Regions from separate parts of the Streptomyces sp. NPDC107454 genome, predicted to be linked through region 1. Evidence: riboswitches for the same ligand, from Rfam matches in the RefSeq annotation. Region 1 holds a riboswitch; each other region holds the start of a gene.

Evidence for each region. Region 1 has a riboswitch for S-adenosylmethionine ahead of ACZ69M_RS08965 (putative leader peptide). Riboswitches for the same ligand answer to the same signal wherever they lie in the genome.
Region 2: another riboswitch for S-adenosylmethionine. It lies ahead of ACZ69M_RS46780 (aminotransferase class V-fold PLP-dependent enzyme); the one in region 1 lies ahead of ACZ69M_RS08965 (putative leader peptide).
Region 3: another riboswitch for S-adenosylmethionine. It lies ahead of thrC (threonine synthase); the one in region 1 lies ahead of ACZ69M_RS08965 (putative leader peptide).

What each region holds. Positions count from the first base shown of each region.
Region 1 covers NZ_JBVJPA010000003.1:290,936-298,432, reverse strand. Annotated here, with positions in the region: gene ACZ69M_RS08990 (dioxygenase family protein) at 1-513, shown strand, start outside; gene ACZ69M_RS08985 (maleylpyruvate isomerase family mycothiol-dependent enzyme) at 569-1,363, shown strand; gene ACZ69M_RS08980 (MarR family winged helix-turn-helix transcriptional regulator) at 1,388-1,933, opposite strand; gene ACZ69M_RS08975 (YceI family protein) at 2,090-2,605, shown strand; gene ACZ69M_RS08970 (glutathione S-transferase C-terminal domain-containing protein) at 2,662-3,351, opposite strand; gene ACZ69M_RS08965 (putative leader peptide) at 3,532-3,606, opposite strand; SAM riboswitch class IV at 3,643-3,789, opposite strand; gene ACZ69M_RS08960 (amino acid ABC transporter permease) at 4,259-5,224, shown strand; gene ACZ69M_RS08955 (amino acid ABC transporter ATP-binding protein) at 5,221-6,006, shown strand; gene ACZ69M_RS08950 (ABC transporter substrate-binding protein) at 6,124-7,149, shown strand; gene ACZ69M_RS08945 (putative leader peptide) at 7,233-7,400, shown strand; gene ACZ69M_RS08940 (LLM class flavin-dependent oxidoreductase) at 7,476-7,497, shown strand, end outside.
Region 2 covers NZ_JBVJPA010000028.1:87,401-94,897, reverse strand. Annotated here, with positions in the region: gene trpD (anthranilate phosphoribosyltransferase) at 151-1,215, shown strand; SAM riboswitch class IV at 1,365-1,481, shown strand; gene ACZ69M_RS46780 (aminotransferase class V-fold PLP-dependent enzyme) at 1,690-3,051, shown strand; gene ACZ69M_RS46775 (Lrp/AsnC family transcriptional regulator) at 3,277-3,558, opposite strand; gene ACZ69M_RS46770 (rhomboid family intramembrane serine protease) at 3,555-4,286, opposite strand; gene ACZ69M_RS46765 (hypothetical protein) at 4,439-4,678, shown strand; gene ACZ69M_RS46760 (NYN domain-containing protein) at 4,713-6,062, shown strand; gene ACZ69M_RS46755 (C40 family peptidase) at 6,379-7,419, shown strand.
Region 3 covers NZ_JBVJPA010000013.1:226,400-233,896, forward strand. Annotated here, with positions in the region: gene groL (chaperonin GroEL) at 1-1,350, opposite strand, end outside; gene ACZ69M_RS32055 (cold-shock protein) at 1,716-1,922, opposite strand; gene ACZ69M_RS32060 (MoaD/ThiS family protein) at 2,383-2,658, opposite strand; gene thrC (threonine synthase) at 2,748-4,076, opposite strand; SAM riboswitch class I at 4,094-4,240, opposite strand; gene ACZ69M_RS32070 (glucosyl-3-phosphoglycerate synthase) at 4,428-5,372, shown strand; gene ACZ69M_RS32075 (alpha,alpha-trehalose-phosphate synthase (UDP-forming)) at 5,484-6,872, shown strand; gene otsB (trehalose-phosphatase) at 6,938-7,497, opposite strand, start outside.

The sequences.
Region 1 (7,497 bases):
GCCGGGACCATGCCGGACGGCGAGTCGCTGCACCAGCACCCCTCCCGCGGCCTCGATCACGGAGCCTGGGTGCCGCTGATGGCCATGTACCCCTTGGGCGACATCCCGGTGCTCCAGCTCAGCCTGCCCACCCACGACCCCGGCCGGCTTCTGGAACTCGGCGCCCGGCTCGGCCCGTTGCGGGAAGAGGGCGTCCTCGTGATCGGCTCGGGCTTCATGACGCACGGGCTGCCCTTCCTCACCCGCGAGATGCTGACGAAGGGCGAAGTGCCGGGCTGGTCCTCGGACTTCGACACCTGGGTCGCCGACGCGCTCGCCCGCGGCGACGTAGACGAACTCGCGGCCTTCCGGACCAGGGCGCCCGGAATGCCGTACGCCCATCCGACGGTCGACCACTACATTCCGCTGTTCGTCACGCTGGGCGCCGCCCCGAGTGCCGACCGGGCGGTGCGCACCACTGTCGAGGGTTTCATGATGGGCTTCTCCAAGCGGTCCTTCCAGACCGCGGTGTGAACCCTTGAACCCTCCGTACCGACACAAACCGCTGCCACTTCGACGGAGTTGAGACATGAACGACCGTGCCGACCGGACCATCGACGCCCTGCGCGGCGGACACGACTACCTGACCGCCGTGGTGCACGGGCTCGCCACCGCCGACCTCACCCGGCCGTCCGGGGCGTCGGAGTGGGACGTGTCCCAGGTCCTCAGCCACCTGGGCAGCGGCGCGGAGATCGGCCTTGCCTCCCTGGAGGGCGCGCTGAACGGCACCGGGCCCAGGGACGGCGACTTCAACAAGTCGGTGTGGGCGCGCTGGGACGCGATGTCCCCGGTCGAGCGCGCCGAGAGCTTCGTGACCGCCAACGAGGCGCTGGTGCGCGGGTACGAGGCTCTCGACCCGCGGGCCCGTGCCGAACTCCGGGTCGACCTCGGCTTCCTGCCCGCGCCCGTGGACGTCGCGACGGTGGCGGGCCTGCGGCTCAGCGAGTTCACCCACCACACCTGGGACGTCGAGGTGGCCTTCGACCGTACGGCGGTTTTGGCGCCCGCCGCGGTCGAGCCTCTCCTCGACCAGGCCGGACTGCTCATCGGCTTCCTCGGCAAGGTCGAGGCTCTCGACGGGCGGCAGGTTCGGCTCGCGGTCCACACCACCGCTCCCCGGCGCGCGTTCGGGCTCGACCTGGTCGAGACGATCGCGCTCACCGACGAGCCGGCCGAGCCCGACGCCGTCCTGAGCGCACCGGCCGAGTGGTGGCTGCGGCTCGTCACCGGCCGCCACGCCGCCACCCACACCCCGGCCGAGGTGACCCTCAAGGGCGACACCCTCACCCTGGACGACCTGCGACGCGTCTTCCCCGGGTTCTGATCCGCCGGTTCATCCCCTGAGGGGCTACTTCCCCGGCCCCTCGGGGGCCGCATCACCACCCTCGACCCGCCCGGAGTCCGTACCGGGACACGGCGAGGGTGGCAGCAAGTCGTGCAGGGCCTCGTAGCGCTGTGCGCAGGCCGTCTGTGCGATGGCCTGCGAGACGGCGTCGGCCAGCGGGCCCGTGGACTCGCGCAGCAGCCGACGCGCCTTGTCCGTGAGGGCCACCTCGATACCGCGCCGGTCGCCGCACGCCGAGCGCCGTGTGATCAGTCCCGCGTGCTGCAGACACGCCACCTGATAGGTCAGCCGCGTCTTGGGGCGGCCCAGCAGTTCCGCGATCCGGGTCATCCGCAGGCTGGATCCGGGCTGGTCGGCCAGCAGGCACAGCACCAGGAACTCGTCGTGCGAGACGTCGAGGGCGTCTTTGACACGGGTGCGCAGCTGCTGCTCGATCGCCCCGGCCGCCGCCAGGAGACGCATCCAGGCCCGCAGCGGGGCGGGCAACAGCTCACCGTCGCCCGACGGCTCGCGTTCGGGCAGGTCAGCGGGGGCGGAAGGGTCGGCCATAGTGTCACAGTCTACCGGTTGTCCAAATTTGAAGAACGGGCTAGCGTGGAGTCATCCAAATTTGGATGACTGCATGGTCCCCACAGTCCCCGTGTGCCGCGCGCCCCGTGCGTCGCGCACCCCTGTGCACTGCCCGTAACCGTCTGGAGAACTCTCATGACCGTCGCTGTCGAAACCGGCCTGTGGCAGCTCGACCCCGCCCGTACCACCGTCGCCATCAAGCACAAGACGATGTGGGGCATGGTCACCGTGAAGGGCACCTTCACCGGAGTCGCCGGAGAGGGCGAGGTCCAGCCCGACGGGACCGCCCGCGGCACCATCACCCTGGATGTCGCGTCCCTGGACACGAAGAACGCCAAGCGGGACACGCACCTCCGCTCCGCCGACCTCTTCGACGCCGACCGCCACCCCACGATCACCTTCGCCGTCCGCGACGCCGTCCTCGGTCAGGACGACACCGTGGAGATCAACGGGCAGCTGACCGTGCGCGGCATCAGCCGGCCGCAGCCCGTCACCGGACGGGTGACCGGGGCGAGCGCCGACACCGTCACGCTCACCGCGGAGTTCACCGTGGACCGCGACCAGTTCGACATGGGCTGGAACCAGATGGGCATGATCCGCGGCCTGACGACCGTCACCGGCACGCTCGTCTTCACCCGCGCCAAGGGCTGAGCCGACGCGGCGCCGGGGCCCGGGCCCTGCGGCCCCAACGACCCCGGCGTACGCGCTCAGCGCACCTTGCCGTGGAAGGCCGGGTGGGCGTCGAGCCGACGTACGTAGTCCCGGAGCCGTCCATAGGGGGAGAGGGACTCCGTCGGGCGGAGTTGGGTCAGGGCCACCCAGAGGTCGACGTCCGCGGCCGTCAGCTCGTCGCCCAACGCGCATACGTGCGAGGCGAGTTGACGGTCCAGCGACTGGAGTGCCGTCGTGCGCGCAAGCGGCGGCGCGGCGGGGGTGACGTCCCGGTCGAGGAGTTCGCGCAAGGCGTCGATGTCCGCGACGAGGGCCGGTGGGTTCAGCCGGGGGAGGCGGGCGTCGCCCTGACAGACCGGCAGTCCGGCGAGGTCACGCAGGATGTCCGGCGTGTGGTTGCTCACGATCCGTCCGCTCCAACGGTCGCACAGCGCGGGCGCGGTGAGCGGACCGTCGTAGTGGTGCCAGGTGGCCTCGTACGCGCCGCGCAGTGCGGCGAACGCCTCCGGTGTCTCGGCGGGAAGCGTCAGCAGCGTGGCGGCGACCGAGTCGTGCAGACCGAGCAGCTCCAAGGTGATCGAGATGCGCAGCGAGCGCGGACAGCCCTCGGCCAGGTACAGCTGATAGCGGTGCGGCGCCGGGTAGAAACCGCCGGCCAGGCCGACGCCGATGCGGCTGCGGATGCGGTGGGGGCGAGGGGCGGCGAGCGAGACTGTCTTGGGCATGACTCTCCAGGCAACGTCGAAGCCCCCGCGACCCGTTGGGCGGCGGTGGCGGAACGGAGTGACTGCGCTGACGTACGGGCCGGTCCGGTTCGCGGGACGTGCCTGACCGGACGGACCGCGTGGACCAGTACGCGCTGGACGGACCGCGTGGACCAGTACGCGCTGGACGGACCGCCTGGACTAGTACGCGCTGGAGACCCGTTGCAGGTCGATGTGCAGGCGCCTGGTCAGACCGTTCGTGTTCCTCCTGGCCATTCCCATCGCTCCCGTGTCCGGGGCTCGCGAGAGGCGAGACCACGCTTGCCCCGCCGCACCGGCGGGACCCGGTCGTCACCCGGGGCACCCCGTCGCGGTGGAAGGGTTGCCTGTCAGCGGGCCGGGGCCGATAACCGCGTCGAACGGGAGAAACCCGCACGACGGGCGCTGACAATCGTGACCGTCCCCGCCAGTCTCGGTGCGGTCCGCGGAGCCGTCAAGAAGGCATATGCGCGGTCTCACCACGTGGTCGTTCCGGCCAGGGCGCGTTGACATTCGTTGGGGGCCGTGCCTAACTTACGCCGCATCGGACCGGATCGATTCCGGTGCGTTCGAGGCCCAGCGGGGCGGAATGGTGACGGTGAACGCGATGTACGCAGCTGACGGGACGACCGCTTCGCGGCGCCACGGCTGCCCCGCCACCGCACTGTGTTGTAGCTCCCGCGGCGCCCGCTGTCTCTGTCAGGGCTGACCGCTTCCGCCTTCCGCGGCGTTGAACGTCCGCACGGCTCGACCTCCCTCGCCCGCCGCCCTGCCGGCGCGCTGTCGGTGAGCCTCTCCTCCCTCCGTACCCCCTGACATCCGTCTGTCCCCGCGCGCACCGCCGTCGTACGGGCCGGCGGCGGTGTGTCCGCGTTCGTTGGAGCCCTCCATGAGTGAATCCCTGGGCTCCGCCGTGCCGTTGAGCACGACGGAGCCCCGCCCGGCCGCGGCACAGCGCGTGCTGCCCCTGCGCCACCCCGGCCGCTGGATCGCCTCGGCGATCGTGCTCGTCGTGGTCGCCCAGATCGTCCACGGGCTGGCGACCAACCCCTTCTTCCAGTGGGACCGGTTCGGGTACTGGTTCCTGCGTCCCACGATCCTCGACGGCCTGCTCATCACCCTCGAAGTGACGCTCTACAGCGCTGTGCTGGGCCTGATCGGCGGCATTCTGCTGGCCCTGGCCCGACTCTCCAGGAGCCCCGTGCTGCGCGCGGTGAGCTGGGTCTACATCTGGCTGTTCCGCTCGGTGCCGCTCATCGTCGTCCTGCTCTTCCTCTACAACTTCAGCGCGCTCTACAAGACGCTGAGCCTCGGCGTCCCCTTCGGCCCCGCCCTCCTCACCTTCGACGAGTCCCGGCTCGCCACCGACATGGTCGTCGCGGTCGTCGGACTGAGCCTCAACGAGGCGGCGTACGCGGCGGAAGTGGTCCGCGGCGGCATCCTCTCCGTCGACCAGGGCCAGCACGAGGCGGCCTCCGCACTCGGTCTGCCCAAGGGCTACCAGTTCACGAGGATCGTGTTCCCGCAGGCGCTGCGCTCCATCACCCCGAACTACGTCAACCAGCTGATCGGCCTGATCAAGGGCACCTCGCTGGTCTTCTATGTCTCGCTGCTCGACCTCTTCGGCTCGGTGCAGAGCATGGGCTCCACCTACCCCGGCGACATCGTGCCGCTGCTGCTGGTCGCCACCGCCTGGTACCTGATCCTCACGAGCGTCGTGTCCGTCGTCCAGTTCTACGTCGAGCGGTACTACTCGCGGGGCGCGCTGCGCTCCCTCCCGCCGACCCCGTTGCAGAAGGTCCGCACCGGTCTGCGTGATCTGCGGGCCCGGGTCCGCAAGGAGGCGGCGATATGACCGGCGAGACGCTCGAGGTCCGACCGGCCGCCGTCGAGGTACGCGATGTGCACAAGTGGTACGGAACCCAACGCGTGCTGAACGGAGTGGAGTTGACGGTACGGCCCGGAGAGGTCACCGTGATCCTCGGCCCGTCCGGCTCCGGCAAGTCCACCCTCCTCAGGGTGATCAACCACCTGGAGAAGCCCGAGATCGGCCATGTCAGCCTGAACGGCGAGCTCATCGGCGTACGCCGGCACGGCGAGCGGCTCAAGGAGCTGACCGAGCGGGCGATCCTGGCCCAGCGTGGCCGGATCGGGTTCGTCTTCCAGAACTTCAATCTGTTCCCGCATCTGACGGTGCTGGACAACGTGGCGGCCGCGCCCGTAGCGACCCGACGGCTGAAGCGGCCCGGGGCCAGGGAGCTCGCGCGCACCCTCCTCGACCGTGTCGGCCTGGGCGACAAGGCCGACGCCTATCCACGCCAGTTGTCGGGCGGCCAGCAGCAGCGGGTCGCCATCGCCCGTGCTCTCGCGCTGCGGCCCGGAGTCATCCTCTTCGACGAGCCGACCTCCGCCCTCGACCCCGAGCTGGTCGGCGAGGTACTCGCCGTCATCAAGGACCTGGCCACCAGCGGCACCACGCTCGTCATCGTGACCCACGAGATCGGCTTCGCCCGCGAGGTGGCCGACCGGATCGTCTTCCTCGACGAGGGCCGCGTCGTCGAACAGGGCTCACCCACCGCGGTGTTGGACCACCCGACGCACGCGCGGACCAGGGACTTCCTGAGCAAGGTCCTCTGAACTTCCCGCCCTCACCAGCCCTTCACCCACCAGCACCACCCCTTCACCCATCACGCCTTCCCCCACCGCGCCTTCCCCACCTCACGGTTCACTCAAGAGCATCGGACAAGGACAGCCATGCGCACCCTCACCCTCCGCAGCAGACTCCTCCGCGGCCTCACCGCCTCCACCGCCGTCACCGCCCTCGCCGCCGGACTCGCCGCCTGCGGAGGCGAGAGCGACGCGGCCACCACCTCCGACAGGGCGGCCGCCGGCACCGTCACCGTGGGCGCGCTGTCCAACGGCGCCGCGCGGCAGACCGACCTCAAGGTGTCCGAGGTCAAGTCCATCAGCGCCGAGCTGCCCAAGTCCGTCGCCAAGAGCGGCAAGCTGGTCATCGGCGTCGGCGCGCTGCCCGCCGGGTTCCCGCCGCTGGCGTACGTCGGCCAGGACCAGAAGACCCTCACCGGTGCCGAACCCGACCTCGGCCGACTGGTCGCCGCGGTCCTCGGACTGAAGGCGGAGGTGAAGAACTCGACCTGGGAGAACCTGTTCGTCGGCATCGACAGCGGCAAGGTCGACGTCGCCTTCACGAACGTCACGGACACCGAGGAACGCAAGAAGAAGTACGAGTTCGCCTCCTACCGGCAGGACAACCTCGCCTTCGAGGTGCTGAAGAAGAGCACCTGGAACTTTGCCGGCGACTACGAGAACCTGGCCGGCAAGGCCGTCTCCGTGGGCGCCGGAACCAACCAGGAGAAGCTCCTGCTGGAGTGGCGGGCGAAGCTCGCGAAGGAGGGCAAGAAGCTCACCGTCAAGTACTTCCAGGACAACAACAGCGTCTATCTGGCGCTGTCCAGCGGGAAGATCGACGCCTACTTCGGACCCAACCCCGGTATCTCGTACCACGTCACCCAGACAGCGAAGACGCCCAGCCCGACCCGCAACGCGGGCACGTTCTCCGGCGCGGGCGCGACCCTCCAGGGCCTGATCGCGGCCACCGCGAAGAAGGACAGCGGACTGGCCAAGCCGGTCGCCGACGCGATCAACCACCTCATCAAGGACGGTCAGTACGCCAAGTGGCTCGCCGCCTGGAACCTCTCCAACGAGGCCGTCAGCACCTCGCGGATCAACCCGCCCGGCCTGCCGCTCGACAACTCCTGACCGCTTCCCGGAGGCCCGACGCCCTCCGGGCGCCCAGCAGGAACAGACGGCGTAGGCGGACCGTTGTGTTGAAGGGATTCACGATGCCGGCGCGGCCACGGGCCCGCCGGAACACAGAGGCGGAGGTGAGGGACGTGCGAGTCGGGTCCGCTCACCGCGTCATGGCGCTCGTCCCGCGCCGCCGTGTGCACCTGCACTCCCGGCCGCACATCGATCTCCAGCGCGTGGCCGGCGCGCTCTGTCGTCCCTGACCTGTCACCCCGCCGCCGCGCCCTGCGCGTAGAGGGCCGCGCTCTCGTACGGTCGACCAGGAAGGCACCCCCTCCGTGTCCGCATCATCTTCGCTGC
Region 2 (7,497 bases), on a different contig from region 1:
CGACCGGTTGACCGGTCTTCACTGATCGCCACGGCGAGAGCCTCCGTCCATTGCCTGGACGGGGGCTCTTTGCCGTCTCCGGGCCTGGATAGGGTGTTCCCATCTACACAAGACGTCCCTTTGCCGGGACGACGGACCCAGGAGCGGCTTATGAGCGCTGTGAACCCCGCTGGAGGCAACACCGCGGCGGGCCGTTCCTGGCCCGTGGTGCTGAACGGCCTGCTCGAGGGCCGCGACCAGAGCGCGGACGACACGGCCTGGGCGATGGACCGGATCATGAGCGGCGAGGCGACGGACGCGCAGATCGCCGGGTTCGCGGTGGCGCTGCGGGCCAAGGGCGAGACGGTCGAGGAGATCTCCGGTCTCGTCCGGACGATGTACGAGCACGCCAATGTGATCGAGGTGCCGGGGGACACCGTCGACATCGTCGGTACGGGCGGTGACGGCGCGAAGACGGTGAACATCTCCACGATGTCGTCGATCGTCGTGGCCGGGACCGGCGCCAAGGTCGTCAAGCACGGCAACCGGGCCGCGTCCTCCGCGTCCGGTGCCTCGGACGTCCTGGAGAAGCTCGGCGTCAATCTGGACCTGACGACGAAGCGGGTGGCCGAGGTCGCGGAGGAGGCCGGGATCACCTTCTGCTTCGCGGTGAAGTTCCACCCGGCGCTGCGTCATGTCGCGGCGGCACGCGGTCAGTTGGGGATCCGGACCACGTTCAACGTGCTGGGTCCGCTGACGAACCCGGCGCGGGTGAAGGCACAGGCCGTCGGAGTCGCGGACCTGCGCATGGCGCCGATCGTGGCCGGCGTGTTCGCCGAGCGCGGCAACTCCTCGCTCGTCTTCCGCGGCGACGACGGCCTGGACGAGCTGACCACCACCGCGACGTCGCGGGTCTGGATCGTCCGCGGCGGCAAGGTCACCGAGGAGCGCTTCGACCCGCGTGACGTCGGCCTCGAACTCGTCCCCGTGGAGGCCCTGCGCGGCGCCGACGCGTCCTACAACGCGGACGTCGCCCGTCGCCTGCTGGGCGGCGAGACGGGGCCCGTACGGGACGCTGTGCTGCTGAACTCCGCGGCGGCCCTGGTCGCCCTGTCCCCGACCGACGCGCCGCTCGCGGACCAGCTCCGCGCCGGCATGGCGAAGGCGGCGCAGGCGATCGACTCGGGGGCGGCGAAGCGCACGCTGGAACGCTGGGTGGCCGCGAGCCAGTCGTAGTCCGCGGGCCGGTGGGGGGTGCCCGCGCAGTTCCCCGCGCCCCTTCAAGGGCGCGGGGAACTGCGCGATCTTTTGGGGCCCCCACCCGGCGTCCCGGCATACGGACGCCGGGTTGCGAGCGGAAGATCTTGTGGCAGGATGCGATATCAGGTCATGAGCGACAGCCATCAGGCCCCGGCCGGCTGTCCGGCAACCCTCCGTCCGTGGCGGGGTGCCCCGGGTGAAGACCAGGCCGTAGGCAGCGAGGTCTACGGCAAGCGCGGACCCCTCGCCCTCTTCTGAGTGGATACAGCCCAGGGGTCCTGGTCGTTCGAGGGAGCCTTCTGTGAGCAAGCGAATGCGATAGGGCGTAGAGCCCCGCCTCCGCACACCCTTTTGCCTTTCCTCCCTGCGCCGAGCCGTGCAGTCGCACACCCGTACCCATGTGCGCCCGGCCCGCGCAGCGATTCCGCCTGCCTCTCACAGGAGCTCGCCATGTCTGTCTCCACCGCTGCCGCCGACCAGACCGTTTGTGCCCCTCTGCCTGTTCTGGGCCGAGATGTCACCGTCCCGCTCGTGACCGGCGGTGAGGTCACCTACGCCGCGCTCGACTACGCCGCCAGCGCCCCCGCCCTCCAGCGGGTGTGGGACGACGTCGCCGCGTACGCCCCGTACTACGGCAGCGTGCACCGCGGCGCCGGGTACCTCTCCCAGCTGTCCACCGACCTCTTCGAGAACGCCCGCAGGACCGTCGCGGAGTTCCTCGACTGCCGGGGCGACGACCAGGTCGTCTTCACCCGCTCCACCACCGACTCCCTCAATCTGCTCGCCGCCACCCTTCCGGCCGACTGCCAGGTGTTCGTCTTCGAGACGGAACACCACGCCTCACTGCTGCCGTGGAAGGACGCCCGGGTCACCTACCTCAACGCGCCCCGCACCCCGCAGGAGGCCGTCACGGCCCTGGAACGGGCCCTCGCCGCCCGCGACCCCCACGGCCCGGCCCTGGTCTGCGTCACCGGCGCCTCGAACGTCACCGGCGAGCTGTGGCCGGTGCGCGAGCTGGCCGCCGCCGCGCACGCGCACGATGCCCGGATCGTCCTGGACGCCGCCCAGCTCGCCCCGCACCACCCGGTGTCCGTGCGGGACCTCGACGTCGACTGGGTCGCCTTCTCCGGGCACAAGCTGTACGCGCCGTTCGGCTCCGGCGTGCTCGCGGGCCGCGCCGACTGGCTGCGCGAGGCCGAGCCGTACCTGGCGGGCGGCGGCGCCAGCCGCAAGGTCACGCGGCGGGTGGACGGCGGCGTGGACGTGGAGTGGCACGAGAGCGCGGCCCGGCACGAGGCCGGTTCGCCGAACGTGATCGGCGCCTACTCCATCGCCTCCGCCTGCAAGGCGCTGACCGAGGCCGGTTTCGACACGCTCGTCGCCCGCGAGGAGCAGCTGATCGGGGCCGTCCGCGCCGGTCTGGCCGAGGTGCCCGAGGTCCGCGTCCTGTCGCTCTTCGGCGACGACGCCCCGCGCGTCGGCGTCCTCTCGTTCGTCGTCGAGGGCTGGAACAGCTCGCACTTCGCGGCCGCGCTGTCCGCCGAGTACGGGATCGGGGTGCGGGACGGTCTGTTCTGCGCCCACCCGCTGGTGCGGACGCTGCTCGGCAGCGATCCGCAGACGCAGGGGGAGTGCGGAGCGCCCGAGGCGGCGCCCGGGGAGAAGTCCCTCAACGCGATCCGCGTCAGCTTCGGGGCCGGTACGCCCGACGAGCACGTGGAGCGGTTCGTGCGCGCGGTGCGGGAACTGGTGCGGGACGGGGCGAAGTGGAACTACCGCACGGAGGACGGCCGCTGCGTCCCGGCGGTCTGAGGCCGGCCGGGGGTTCGTGGGGGCTCCGCCCCCACATCCCCGAAAGGCCGCGCGGCTGTGCCTAAGGGCTGTCCCGTAATCCCCGGTGGATCAGCGCGCGGCGTCAGATGCGGTGCATCGCAAGGCGGAGGGTCGTCCTCATACTGGGTGTATTCGGGCGATCCGACAACGCGGCGAGGTGCCGTAGCTGTCGTCGTGCGCCCACCGGGGATTACGGGACAGTCCTTAGCTGTCGAGGCCGATGGCGAACGCCGCTTCCAGGTCGTGCTGGGAGTACGTGCGGAACGCGACGTGGGTGTCCGTCCCCTCGACGCCGGGGATCTTGCTGATCTTGCCGGGGATGACGTCCGCCAGGTCGTCGTGGGCCTTCACCCGGACCATGGCGATCAGGTCGTACGTACCGGTGACGGAGAAGACCTCGCTGACACTGTCCAGCGCGGCGATCGACTCGGCGATCTCGGGGATCCGGTCCACGCTGGTCTTGATGAGCACGATCGCGGTGATCACGGCTGGTTTTCTCCCTCGGGTGCTGCTGCTGGGGTTTTCACTCTAGTCGGCCGCCCGAACCGCACCCACGCGTAGACGAACCCCAGCGAGAAGCCCACCAGGTGGGCCAGATAGGCGACCCCGGGGCCCGAGGGGCTGCGCCCCGCCGCCAGCCATTGCAGGGTCACCCAGAAGGGCAGCACGACCCAGGCGGGGAAGCGCAGCGGCAAGAAGAAGAGGAACGGGAAGAGACTGGTCACCCGGGCCCTGGGGAACAGGTACAGGAACGCTCCGAGGACCGCGGAGATCGCCCCCGAGGCGCCGACCAGGGTCTGCTCGGAGCCGGAGTTGGCGATCGCGTAACCCAGCAGAGCGAGGTAGCCGCAGACCACGTAGAAGACGACGAACTGGACGTGGCCCATGCGTTCCTCGGTCATCGCTCCGAAGACGTAGAAGAAGAGCATGTTGCCCAGAAGGTGGAGCCAGCTGCCGTGGATGAACAGGGCCGTGGCCGGGGTGAGCCAGGCGCTCGGGGTCCCGTCGAAGAGCTCGGCGGGGATCACGCCCCAGCGCCGGAAGTACGCCCGCTGGGCGACCACCAGCGCGTCCCCGGTGCCGAACGACGGATTGAGTCCCGAGGCGGGACCGATCAGGAAGATCAGGCAGCACAGGAAGATCAGCCCGTACGTCACCGGCGCGGACTGACCGCGCATCGTCCTGCCGACCGCCGTACCCCAGGTGCTGATCATGGGACAGAGCATGACGTAACCGGACCGATGCGCGCAGAGTGCCTCGCCGCCGTGGACGGCCGAGCGTCGAGTACCCGCCAGGCCGTAGGGTAACGAGCCACACGCGCCGGAGACCGGCGTTGGACGGACACTAGAAGGAAAGCGACTGCCACATGACGGTTCCCCTCCCGACCGCCGAGACTCGCTGGCGCTGCACACTCTGCGGCAACCTCACGCGATTCGACGTGACCCGCTCGTCCAAGGTCGTCGAGTATGTGCACCTCGACCTGGCCGGTGAGCCGAACGTCGAGGAGCGCAAGGTGGTCAGTGAGACCATCGAGTCGGTGCGCTGCCGGTGGTGCAACGCGGTGGACCAGGTGGAACTGGTGGACAGGCCGGGCGCCGGCTCCTGAGGGAGCGGGCCCCGCACAGACATTGGGGTGACGGATGGTGGAGACCACAGGCGGGGAGCCGGACGACGGCGCCGCTGAGGTGCTCGACCGTCCGCTGCCCGACGGGGTGCGCCGACGGGTCGTACAGATCGTGTCGGACGGCTTCGGCGGGTTGACCGTCGCCGAACTGCCCGCCCAATTGCGGCAGTATGCGCGGTTCGCCCCCAACCGGCGCGCGAAGTTCGCCGGCAACGCCATGGCGGCCGCGCTGGAGACCGATCCGCTGTTCCGGCAGCGCATCGCCGAGAAGCTCAGAGAGGCGCAGTCGGAGCTGGCCGGCGCCCTCGACTCGGGCGCGCCGCCGCCGGCCGCGGATCCGCTGGACGTGGCGGCCGCGGCCTATGTGCTGCGCCCCACGGGCTGGGTGAAGCTGGTGACCGCCGCGGGCGAGGAGGCCCTGCGGGCGGACGCCGAGCGCGCCGACGACGAGAGCCGGGCGGAGCTGGAGCGACTGCGCGAGGAGCTCGCGCAGGCACGTGGTCAGACCAAGGCCGAAACCGAGCGGTTGCGCACGGAGTTGGAGTCCGCGAAGAGGGAAGCGGAATCGCTTCACCGCAAGTTGCGCGGCGCTCTCAGCGACGTCAAGCGGGGCGAGGCCGCGCTGCGCAAGCTGCAGGGCGAGATGGACACCGCGCGGACGGACGGGCAGGCCCAGGTGTCCGCCGCCGAGAGCGAGACCCGGCGGCTCAAGGCACGGCTCTCCGAGGCCGAGGCGGCCCTGGAGGCCACCCGCAAGGCGGCGCGCGAGGGTCGCAGCGTCGAGGACATGCGCGTACGGCTGTTGCTCGACACCGTGCTGGAGGCGGCCCAGGGGCTGCGCCGGGAGCTCGCGCTGCCGCCCGTGTCCGTGCGGCCGGCGGAGACCGTGGACGCGGTCGAACCGGGGCGCATGACGCCCAAGGACATCGCGACCCGTGCCCTGTCCGAAAATGATCCCGCGATCCTCGACCAGCTGCTCGCGCTGCCACAGGCGCATCTGGTCGTCGACGGCTACAACGTCACCAAGACCGGCTATCCGCAGATGCCGCTGGAGAAGCAGCGCCTCAGGCTGCTGGGGCAGCTCTCGCAGCTCGCCGCGCAGACCGGGGCCGAGGTGACGTGTGTCTTCGACGGGGCCGAGCTGGCGGCGCCCGTGCTGCTCGCACCGCCGCGCGGGGTGCGGGTGCTGTTCTCCAAGGCGGGCGTCACGGCGGACGAGTTGATCCGCCAGCTGGTGCGCGCCGAGCCGCCCGGCCGGCCCGTCATCGTGGTCTCCACCGACCGTGAGGTGGCCGACGGGATCGCCAAGGCCGGCGCTCGCCCGGTGGCCTCCGTGGTGCTTCTCAAGCGCTTCTCGCGCGGCTGAGACAGCCGTCGGCGATCTGCACCGTACGCACCAAAGGGCCCGTACGTCCCATCCGTAACATCCAGGCGTTGTGCCCGAATTGGCGAAACCTTCACGCAACGTAGCGTCAGCCCCACATCACTGCACGTGAGTTGAGTGCAAAGAATGCGCTGGGTGACGAAGAATTTTCAGGTTTGGATTTGAACTGATCACAGGAGGGTCACTAGGGTCTGGGCTCGAACCTCCACTCGGGTGATCACTCATTGGGAGTGACGGTGGGGGGACACCGCCCGTCGGCGTCTCGGCAGGCGGCTGGAGGAAGAAGGAGCTCGCCTTCGTGGCGTCCCACCGTCGACCCAAGCAGCCGAGCCGCACCCGTGTGACCGTGCTCACCACCGCCGCCGCCGCTGCCGTTGTGCTCAGCGCCAACGCCGCCAACGCCGCGCCCAGCGAGAAGCCGAGCAAGGACGAGGTCAAGAGCAAGGTCGACAAGCTTTACGAGGAGACCGAGCAGGCCACCGAGAAGCTCGACGGGGCCAAGGAGAAGCAGGACAAGCTGGAGAAGGAAATCAGCACCCTGCAGGACAACGTGGCCCGCGGCCAGGACGAGCTGAACGCCCTGCGCGACGGGCTCGGTTCGATGGCCAGCGCCCAGTACCGCACCGGCGGCATCGACCCCTCCGTGGCGCTGTTCCTCTCCTCGAACCCGGACGACTACCTGGACAAGGCGTCCGCGATGGACCAGCTGAGCAGTCAGCAGGTCGAGGCGCTGAAGAAGGTCCAGGAGAAGCAGCGTTCGCTCGCGCAGCAGCGGCAGGAAGCCTCCGCGAAGCTCAAGGACCTCGCCGACACCCGCACGGAACTGGCCAAGCAGAAGAAGACGGTCCAGACCAAGCTCGCCGCGGCGCAGAAGCTCCTCAACTCCCTGACGGCCAAGGAGAAGGCGGCTCTGGACGCGCAGCAGTCCCGCGCCACCCGCGCCAGCGAGCGCACCGTTCTCAGCGACCCCGGTACACCCGCCTCCGGGCGCGCCGGTGCCGCGTTCTCCGCCGGACAGACCAAGATCGGCTCGCCGTACGTCTACGGCGCCTCCGGCCCCAGCTCCTTCGACTGCTCGGGCTTCACCTCGTGGGCGTACGCCCAGGCCGGTGTCTCCATCCCGCGCACCTCGGAGTCGCAGGCGACCATAGGCACCCGCATCTACTCGCAGAGCGATCTGCAGGTCGGCGACCTGGTCTTCTTCTTCGGCGACCTGCACCACGTCGGTCTCTACGCGGGCAACGGCCAGGTGCTCCACGCCCCGCGCACCGGAACCGTCGTGCGCTACGAGTCGATGAGCACCATCGGTGGAGCCTTCCAGTTCGGCGTCCGGGTCTGATCCACCGAACAATTGCCCGCAGCTGCATCCTTCGGGGTGGAGGTGCGGGCTTTTCGCTTTGAGTGGCCCGGAGAGGTG
Region 3 (7,497 bases), on a different contig from region 1:
CTGCTTGAGCGGGGCCTCCAGGGCGAGCCGCACGGCGTTGGCGCCGGTCGCCTCGTCACCCGAGAGCTCGAGCTTCTCGAAGACCGAGGAGGCCTGGATGAGGGCCACGCCACCACCGGCGACGATGCCCTCCTCGACGGCCGCCTTCGCGTTGCGAACGGCGTCCTCGATGCGGTGCTTGCGCTCCTTGAGCTCGACCTCGGTGGCGGCACCGGCCTTGATGACGGCCACGCCGCCGGCCAGCTTCGCCAGGCGCTCCTGGAGCTTCTCGCGGTCGTAGTCCGAGTCGGAGTTCTCGATCTCGGCACGGATCTGGTTGACCCGGCCCTGGACCTGGTCGGCAGAGCCGGAGCCGTCCACGATCGTGGTCTCGTCCTTGGTGATGACGACCTTGCGGGCACGGCCCAGCAGGTCCAGACCCGCGTTCTCCAGCTTGAGGCCGACCTCCTCGGAGATGACCTCGCCGCCCGTGAGGATGGCGATGTCGCCGAGCATGGCCTTGCGGCGGTCACCGAAGCCCGGAGCCTTGACGGCGACGGACTTGAAGGTGCCACGGATCTTGTTGACGACCAGGGTCGACAGGGCCTCGCCCTCGACGTCCTCGGCGATGATCAGCAGCGGCTTGCCGGACTGCATGACCTTCTCGAGGAGCGGCAGCAGGTCCTTGACGTTGCTGATCTTCGAGTTGGCGATCAGGATGTACGGGTCGTCGAGGACGGCCTCCATACGCTCCATGTCGGTGGCGAAGTACGCCGAGATGTAGCCCTTGTCGAAGCGCATACCCTCGGTGAGCTCAAGCTCCAGACCGAAGGTCTGGGACTCCTCGACGGTGATGACGCCTTCCTTGCCGACCTTGTCCATCGCCTCGGCGATGAGCTCGCCGATCTGGGTGTCGGCGGCGGAGATGGAGGCCGTGGAAGCGATCTGCTCCTTGGTCTCGACATCCTTGGCCTGCTCAAGGAGGGCACCGGAGACGGCCTCGACGGCCTTCTCGATACCGCGCTTGAGAGCCATCGGGTTGGCACCGGCGGCTACGTTGCGCAGGCCCTCGCGGACGAGCGCCTGGGCGAGAACGGTCGCCGTGGTCGTACCGTCACCGGCGACGTCGTCCGTCTTCTTGGCGACTTCCTTGACCAGCTCGGCGCCGATCTTCTCGTACGGGTCCTCGAGCTCGATCTCCTTGGCGATGGAAACACCATCGTTGGTGATCGTGGGGGCGCCCCACTTCTTCTCGAGGACGACGTTGCGGCCCTTGGGGCCAAGGGTGACCTTGACGGCGTCGGCGAGCTGGTTCATCCCGCGCTCGAGACCGCGCCGTGCCTCCTCGTCGAACGCGATGATCTTGGCCATGTGAAGTGGTCCTCCCGGACTGGGGTGGATTGCTCCGGACCGCGCTGGCGCCCGCGACGGACGGCCTGCCTGCCCCGTGGTTCCTTGCACCACCTGGCCTGCGGGCCTCACCGACCCGGTCCTTCGTTATCACTCTCACCTTCAGAGTGCTAACGCCAATGATTAGCACTCGCCCCTGCCGAGTGCAAGCGCCTTCCCTTGATCCGCAGGTGAGAAGGGGCGCGCAACCCGCGCGTCGCGCCGGTGCGCGAGCGGGCCCACGGCGGTGTCGAGCGGGTCCACGGCCGCGTGCGGGCAGGCCGAAGGGCTCGTACCCCAGGGGATACGAGCCCTTCGTCACGTCGAACAGTCAGTCGGCGCGTGCTTCAGCTGGTCGCGAGTCGGACCATGTCCGCCTGCGGCCCTTTCTGGCCCTGCGAGATCTCGAAATCGACCCGCTGACCCTCTTCCAGGGTGCGGTAGCCGTCCATCTGAATCGCGCTGTAGTGGACGAATACATCCGCACCACCGTCGACCGCGATGAAGCCGTACCCCTTCTCCGCGTTGAACCACTTGACGGTGCCCTGAGCCATGCCTAACTCCCCTATTACTGGCCCTTGCACAGGACCGCACTTCGCGGACCCGGGTCAGACCTCACCCCCCAACGGTTGGGGGTGTGCGCCGGAACGCGTCGACCGCGGCTGAATGTATCTGTCCAACTGCCGTCTGCAACAGGTCAATCGGACGAGAATTCCGGGCACGACCGATCGGGAATATGGGGAGAATTTGCGAAGATTCAGGGCAAGTCGGGCCCCATAAAAGCCATATAAGGCTCAAAAGCACGGGGCATTTTGGCTACTTCTTGCCGGACTTCGGGCGCGAACTCATATGCGCCCGGCATGCAAAGTGGAGCGGCTTCCCCAACTGTACCGCGCTCAACCATGCAGAATTGCCCCCTCCGCTTCTCTCACGGAGGGGGCAATTCGATGAACTCTCGGTAATTGGCATTACCAAGGGTAACTATCTCACCCTGGGTAACGGCTCGCGAGGCGGTCAGCCGCCGGCGACGGCGGGAATGATCGAGACGCCCGCGCCGTCCGGCGTCGCCGTCTCCAGACCCTGCTCGAAGCGGACGTCGTCGTCGTTCACATAGACGTTGACGAACCGGCGCAGCTTGCCCTGGTCGTCCAGGACGCGCGCGGCGATACCCGTGTGGTTCTTCTCCAGATCCGCGATGACCTCACCGAGGGTCCCACCCTCGGCCGTCACCTCGGCCTGACCACCGGTGTAGGTGCGCAGGATGGTGGGGATGCGGACGGAAACGCTCATTCTTGTGACCTCCGGTCGGGTAAGGGCTTTTGGGGGGCGCGGGGAACTGCGCGACCAGCCCCCACCGGCCCGCAGACGAACAACGACGCTTACGCGAGCCCAGCTTCCCGGAAGGACTCGAGGCTGGGGCGAATCGTCGCGGTGAGCCCCGTACCGGCCACCGCATCCAGCGTCTTCAGACCATCACCGGTGTTCAGCACGACGGTGGTCAGCGTCGGGTCCAGCAGCCCGCTCTCGATCAGCTTCTTCGTCACGCCCACCGTCACACCACCGGCGGTCTCCGCGAAGATGCCCTCCGTCCGCGCGAGCAGCTTGATCGCGTCGACGACCTGCTCGTCGTTCACGTCCTCCACGGCCCCGCCCGTGCGCCGCGCGATGTCCAGCACGTACGGCCCGTCGGCCGGGTTGCCGATGGCGAGCGACTTGGCGATGGTGTTCGGCTTCTGGGGCCGTACGACGTCGTGGCCCGCCTTGTAGGCGACGGACACCGGCGAGCACCCCTCGGCCTGGGCACCGAAGATCTTGTACGGCTTGTCCTCGACCAGTCCGAGCTTGATCAGCTCCTGAAGACCCTTGTCGATCTTCGTGAGCTGGGAGCCGGAGGCGATGGGGATCACCAGCTGGTCGGGGAGCTGCCACCCCAGCTGCTCACAGATCTCGTACGCCAGGGTCTTGGAGCCCTCCGCGTAGTACGGCCGCAGGTTGACGTTGACGAATCCCCAGCCCTCGCCGGCCGGGTCGCCGATCAGCTCGGAGCAGAAGCGGTTCACGTCGTCGTAGTTGCCCTCGATGCCGACGAGCTCGCCGCCGTAGATCGCGGCCATGACGATCTTGCCCTGCTCCAGGTCGTGCGGGATGAACACGCAGGAGCGGAAGCCGGCGCGGGCGGCGGCGGCACCGACGGCGCCGGCGAGGTTGCCCGTGGAAGAGCAGGAGAGAGTGGTGAAGTCGAACGCGCGGGCGGCCTCGATGGCCTGGGCGACGACGCGGTCCTTGAAGGAGTGCGTCGGGTTGCCGGAGTCGTCCTTGACGAAGAGCTTGCCGGCCTCGACGCCCAGCTCGCGGGCGAGGTTGTCGGCCTTGACGAGCTTGGTCCAGCCGGGGTTGATGTTCGGCTTGTCGGCGACGTCGGCCGGGACGGGCAGCAGCGGCGCGTAGCGCCAGATGTTCGCGGGGCCCGCTTCGATGCGCGCCCGGAGTTCTTCGGTTTCGTAGGCCGAGAAGTCGTACGCGATCTCCAGCGGGCCGAAACACTCCTCGCAGGCGAACACCGGGCCGAGCGGCACGCGGTGACCGCACTCGCGGCAGGAAAGCGCGGCGGCGGGTCCGAGATCCACACCGACTACGGTGGTGGTGTCGCCCGCGACAGGGTTCGTGGTGCTTGCAACAGTCGAATCTGCAACAGTCTGCGCAGCCATGGAGGCGAGGCCCTTTCTCCTCATCTTCCTCACAGCGCACTTCGCCGTGAGACGGATTTGGCACCTTCCCGAGCCGGGAGCCTCGCCACATCAATGTGACTGGACCAGCTGGAGGGTTGCCGGGGCTTCATCGGGCCGTATCCCTCTGCCCCTCTGGATGAGCGGTATTCGGTTGTGTCGTGCGGTGGTGCGTGTGGAGCGATGGTCCGCAGATGATCTACGACATGCGATGGTCATCCGCGTTGTTCAAGACTGTAACCGAAGGCCAGGACAGTTGAGATAGTCGTCCGAACCGCGAGATGGATCACACCGTGAGACACCGGGTGATCAGACAGTGAGGAGCCGCAGACCGTGCTGAAGGAAACTGAGCGCTGGCTGAGCAATCGCTCCTGGTCCGTGGCCGATCGCCCGCTCCACAGACTCATGTCCGCCAAACGGGCCACGGGCTCCTCGGTGAGCGTCGTCCTGCCCGCGCTGAACGAGGAGGAGACGGTCGGCGAGATCGTCGCCGTCATCCGCCACGACCTGATGCAGCAGGTGCCCCTCGTCGACGAGATCGTCGTCGTCGACTCGGGCTCGACCGACCGCACCTCGCAGGTGGCCGCCGCGGCGGGCGCGCGCGTGGTGCACCGGGACGAGATCCTGCCGCGCATCCCGGCCGTGCCCGGCAAGGGCGAGGTGCTGTGGCGTTCCCTCCTCGTGACGAGCGGCGACATCATCTGTTTCATCGACGCGGACCTGAGGGAGTTCTCCTCGGACTTCGTCTCCGGGATCGTGGGGCCGCTGCTCACCGAGCCCGGTGTGGACCTCGTCAAGGCGATGTACGACCGTCCGCTCGGCGGCGCGGCGGGGCAGGGCGGCCGGGTCACCGAACTCATGGCCCGCCCCCTCCTCAACATGCACTGGCCGCAGCTGGCCGGCTTCGTGCAGCCGCTCGGCGGGGAGTACGCGGCCCGCCGCTCGCTGCTCGAACAGCTCCCGTTCCCCGTCGGGTACGGGATCGAGCTCGGCATGCTGGTCGACGCTCTGCACCTGGTGGGCCTTGACGCGCTCGCCCAGGTCGACGTGGGCGTGCGCAAGCACCGCCACCAGGACGGGCAGGCGCTGGGCCGGATGTCCGCCGCGATCTACCGCACGGCCCAGCTCCGGCTGGCCCGCGGCCACCTGATCCGCCCGGCCCTCACCCAGTTCGAACGGGGCGGGGACGGTTTCGAGCCGCGCACGTACTCGGTGGACACGGAGGAACGTCCGCCGATGGTCGAAATCTCCGAATACCAGAAACGAAGGGCGGCGTAGAAGCGCCCCGTCAGGGGCGCGGGGCTGCGCGACAAGCCCCCACCGGCCCGCGGACGGCATACGGCTGAAGGGAACGTTTGAGCGTTTCCACCCGGGGCTAAGTTTCGAGGCATGGCTTCAACGCAAGGCGCCCACGACATCCTCGTCGCCTCCAACCGCGGCCCGGTCACCTACGAGGTCCAGGAGGACGGCTCGCTGCGCGCCAGGCGCGGTGGCGGCGGGCTGGTCTCGGGCCTCTCCGCGATCAGTCCGGACGCGGGGGCCCTGTGGGTGTGCTCGGCGCTCGGCGACGGCGACCGCGAGGCGGTCCGGCGCGGGGTCGCCGAGGACGGCGTACGGATGCTGGACATCGACGCCGACGTGCACGCGGACGCGTACAACGGCATCGCGAACTCCGTGCTCTGGTTCGTCCACCACATGCTGTACCAGACCCCGCTGGAGCCGGTCTTCGACGCGGAGTTCCGGCGCCAGTGGGCGTCGTACGAGGCGTACAACCGCGCGTTCGCCGAAGCGCTGGCCGCGGAGGCCGCGCGGGGCGCGGTGGTGATCGTCCAGGACTACCACCTGACCCTCGTCCCCGGGATGCTCCGCGAGCTCCGCCCCGACCTGCGGATCGGCCACTTCTCGCACACCCCCTGGGCGCCGGTCGACTACTTCCGGATGCTGCCCGACGACATCGCCGAACAGGTGCTGCGCGGCATGCTCGGCGCGGACCGGCTGGGCTTTCTCACCCAGCGCTGGGCGGACGCGTTCACCGCCTGCTGCGACGCGCTCGTCGGCGGGCTCGGCGACACCCGGATCGGCGTGCACGGGCTCGGCGCGGACGCGGACTTCCTGCGCAGGCGCTCGCACGAGGCGGACGTCGCCGACCGTATGGCCGCGCTGCGCGAGCAGATCGGCGAGGGCCGCAGAACGATCGTGCGGGTCGACCGGACCGAGCTGTCGAAGAACATCGTGCGGGGCCTGCTGGCGTACCGGCAGCTGCTGGAGGACCACCCGGAGTGGCGCGAGCGCGTCGTCCACGTGGCCTTCGCCTACCCCTCCCGTCAGGACCTGGCCGTCTACCGCGACTACACGGCCGAGGTCCAGAGGGTGGCGGCCGAGATCAACTCCCAGTACGGGACCCCGGGTTGGACCCCGGTCGTCCTCCACGTCAAGGACGACTTCGCCCGCTCCCTGGCCGCCTACCGGCTCGCCGACGTCGCCCTCGTCAACCCCATCCGCGACGGCATGAACCTCGTCGCCAAGGAGGTGCCGGTCGTCTCCGACGAGGGGTGCGTGCTGGTGCTCTCCCGGGAGGCGGGGGCGTACGAGGAGCTGGGCGAGGACGCGGTGGTGGTGAACCCCTACGACGTGGTCAGCACCGCGCGGGCGCTGGACGCGGCGCTGACCATGCCGGCGGGGGAACGGGCGGAACGTACGAAGCGGTTGGCTGCCGCCGGGACGGCGTTGCCTCCGGCGCAGTGGTTTCTCGACCAGTTGCGGGAGTTGGAGGGCTGAGTCGGGAGTTCGCCGGCTGCGGGTGCGGGGGCCGGTCGCGCAGTTCCTCGCGCCCCTACGGGGCGCTAGTGCGCCGCCAGTGCTTTCAGCAGGTGTACGACTCCCGCGGGGCCGTCGACGACGAGATCCGCTCGTTCGGCCAGTTCGGTGACTTCCGCGCTGCCGCTGCACACCAGCAGGCCCGGGACGCCGTCCGAGCGGAGTTTGTCGACGGCGGCGAAGGCGGGGAGGTCGCCCAGGTCGTCGCCGGCGTACATGACGGCCTCGGCGTGGACCTCGCGGACGTACTCCAGGAGGGCGACGCCCTTGTCCATGCCCGGGGGACGGAGTTCGAGGACCATCCGACCGGGTTCGACGATCAGGCCGTGGCGGGTGGCGAGGTCGGTGAGGGGTTCGCGCAGTGCCTCGAACGCGGCCCGGGGGTCCTCGGCGCGGCGGGTGTGGACGGCGACCGCGCGGCCCTTCTCCTCGATCCAGGTGCCGTGCCAGGCGCCGATCCCGTCGAGGACCCCGGGCAGCTCGGCGCGGACGGCGGCGACACCGGGGTGCGGGGCGGGGGCGTTGACGGTGCCGGTGCGGGCGTCCCAGCGTTCGGCGCCGTAGTGGCCGAGGACGACGAGGTGGT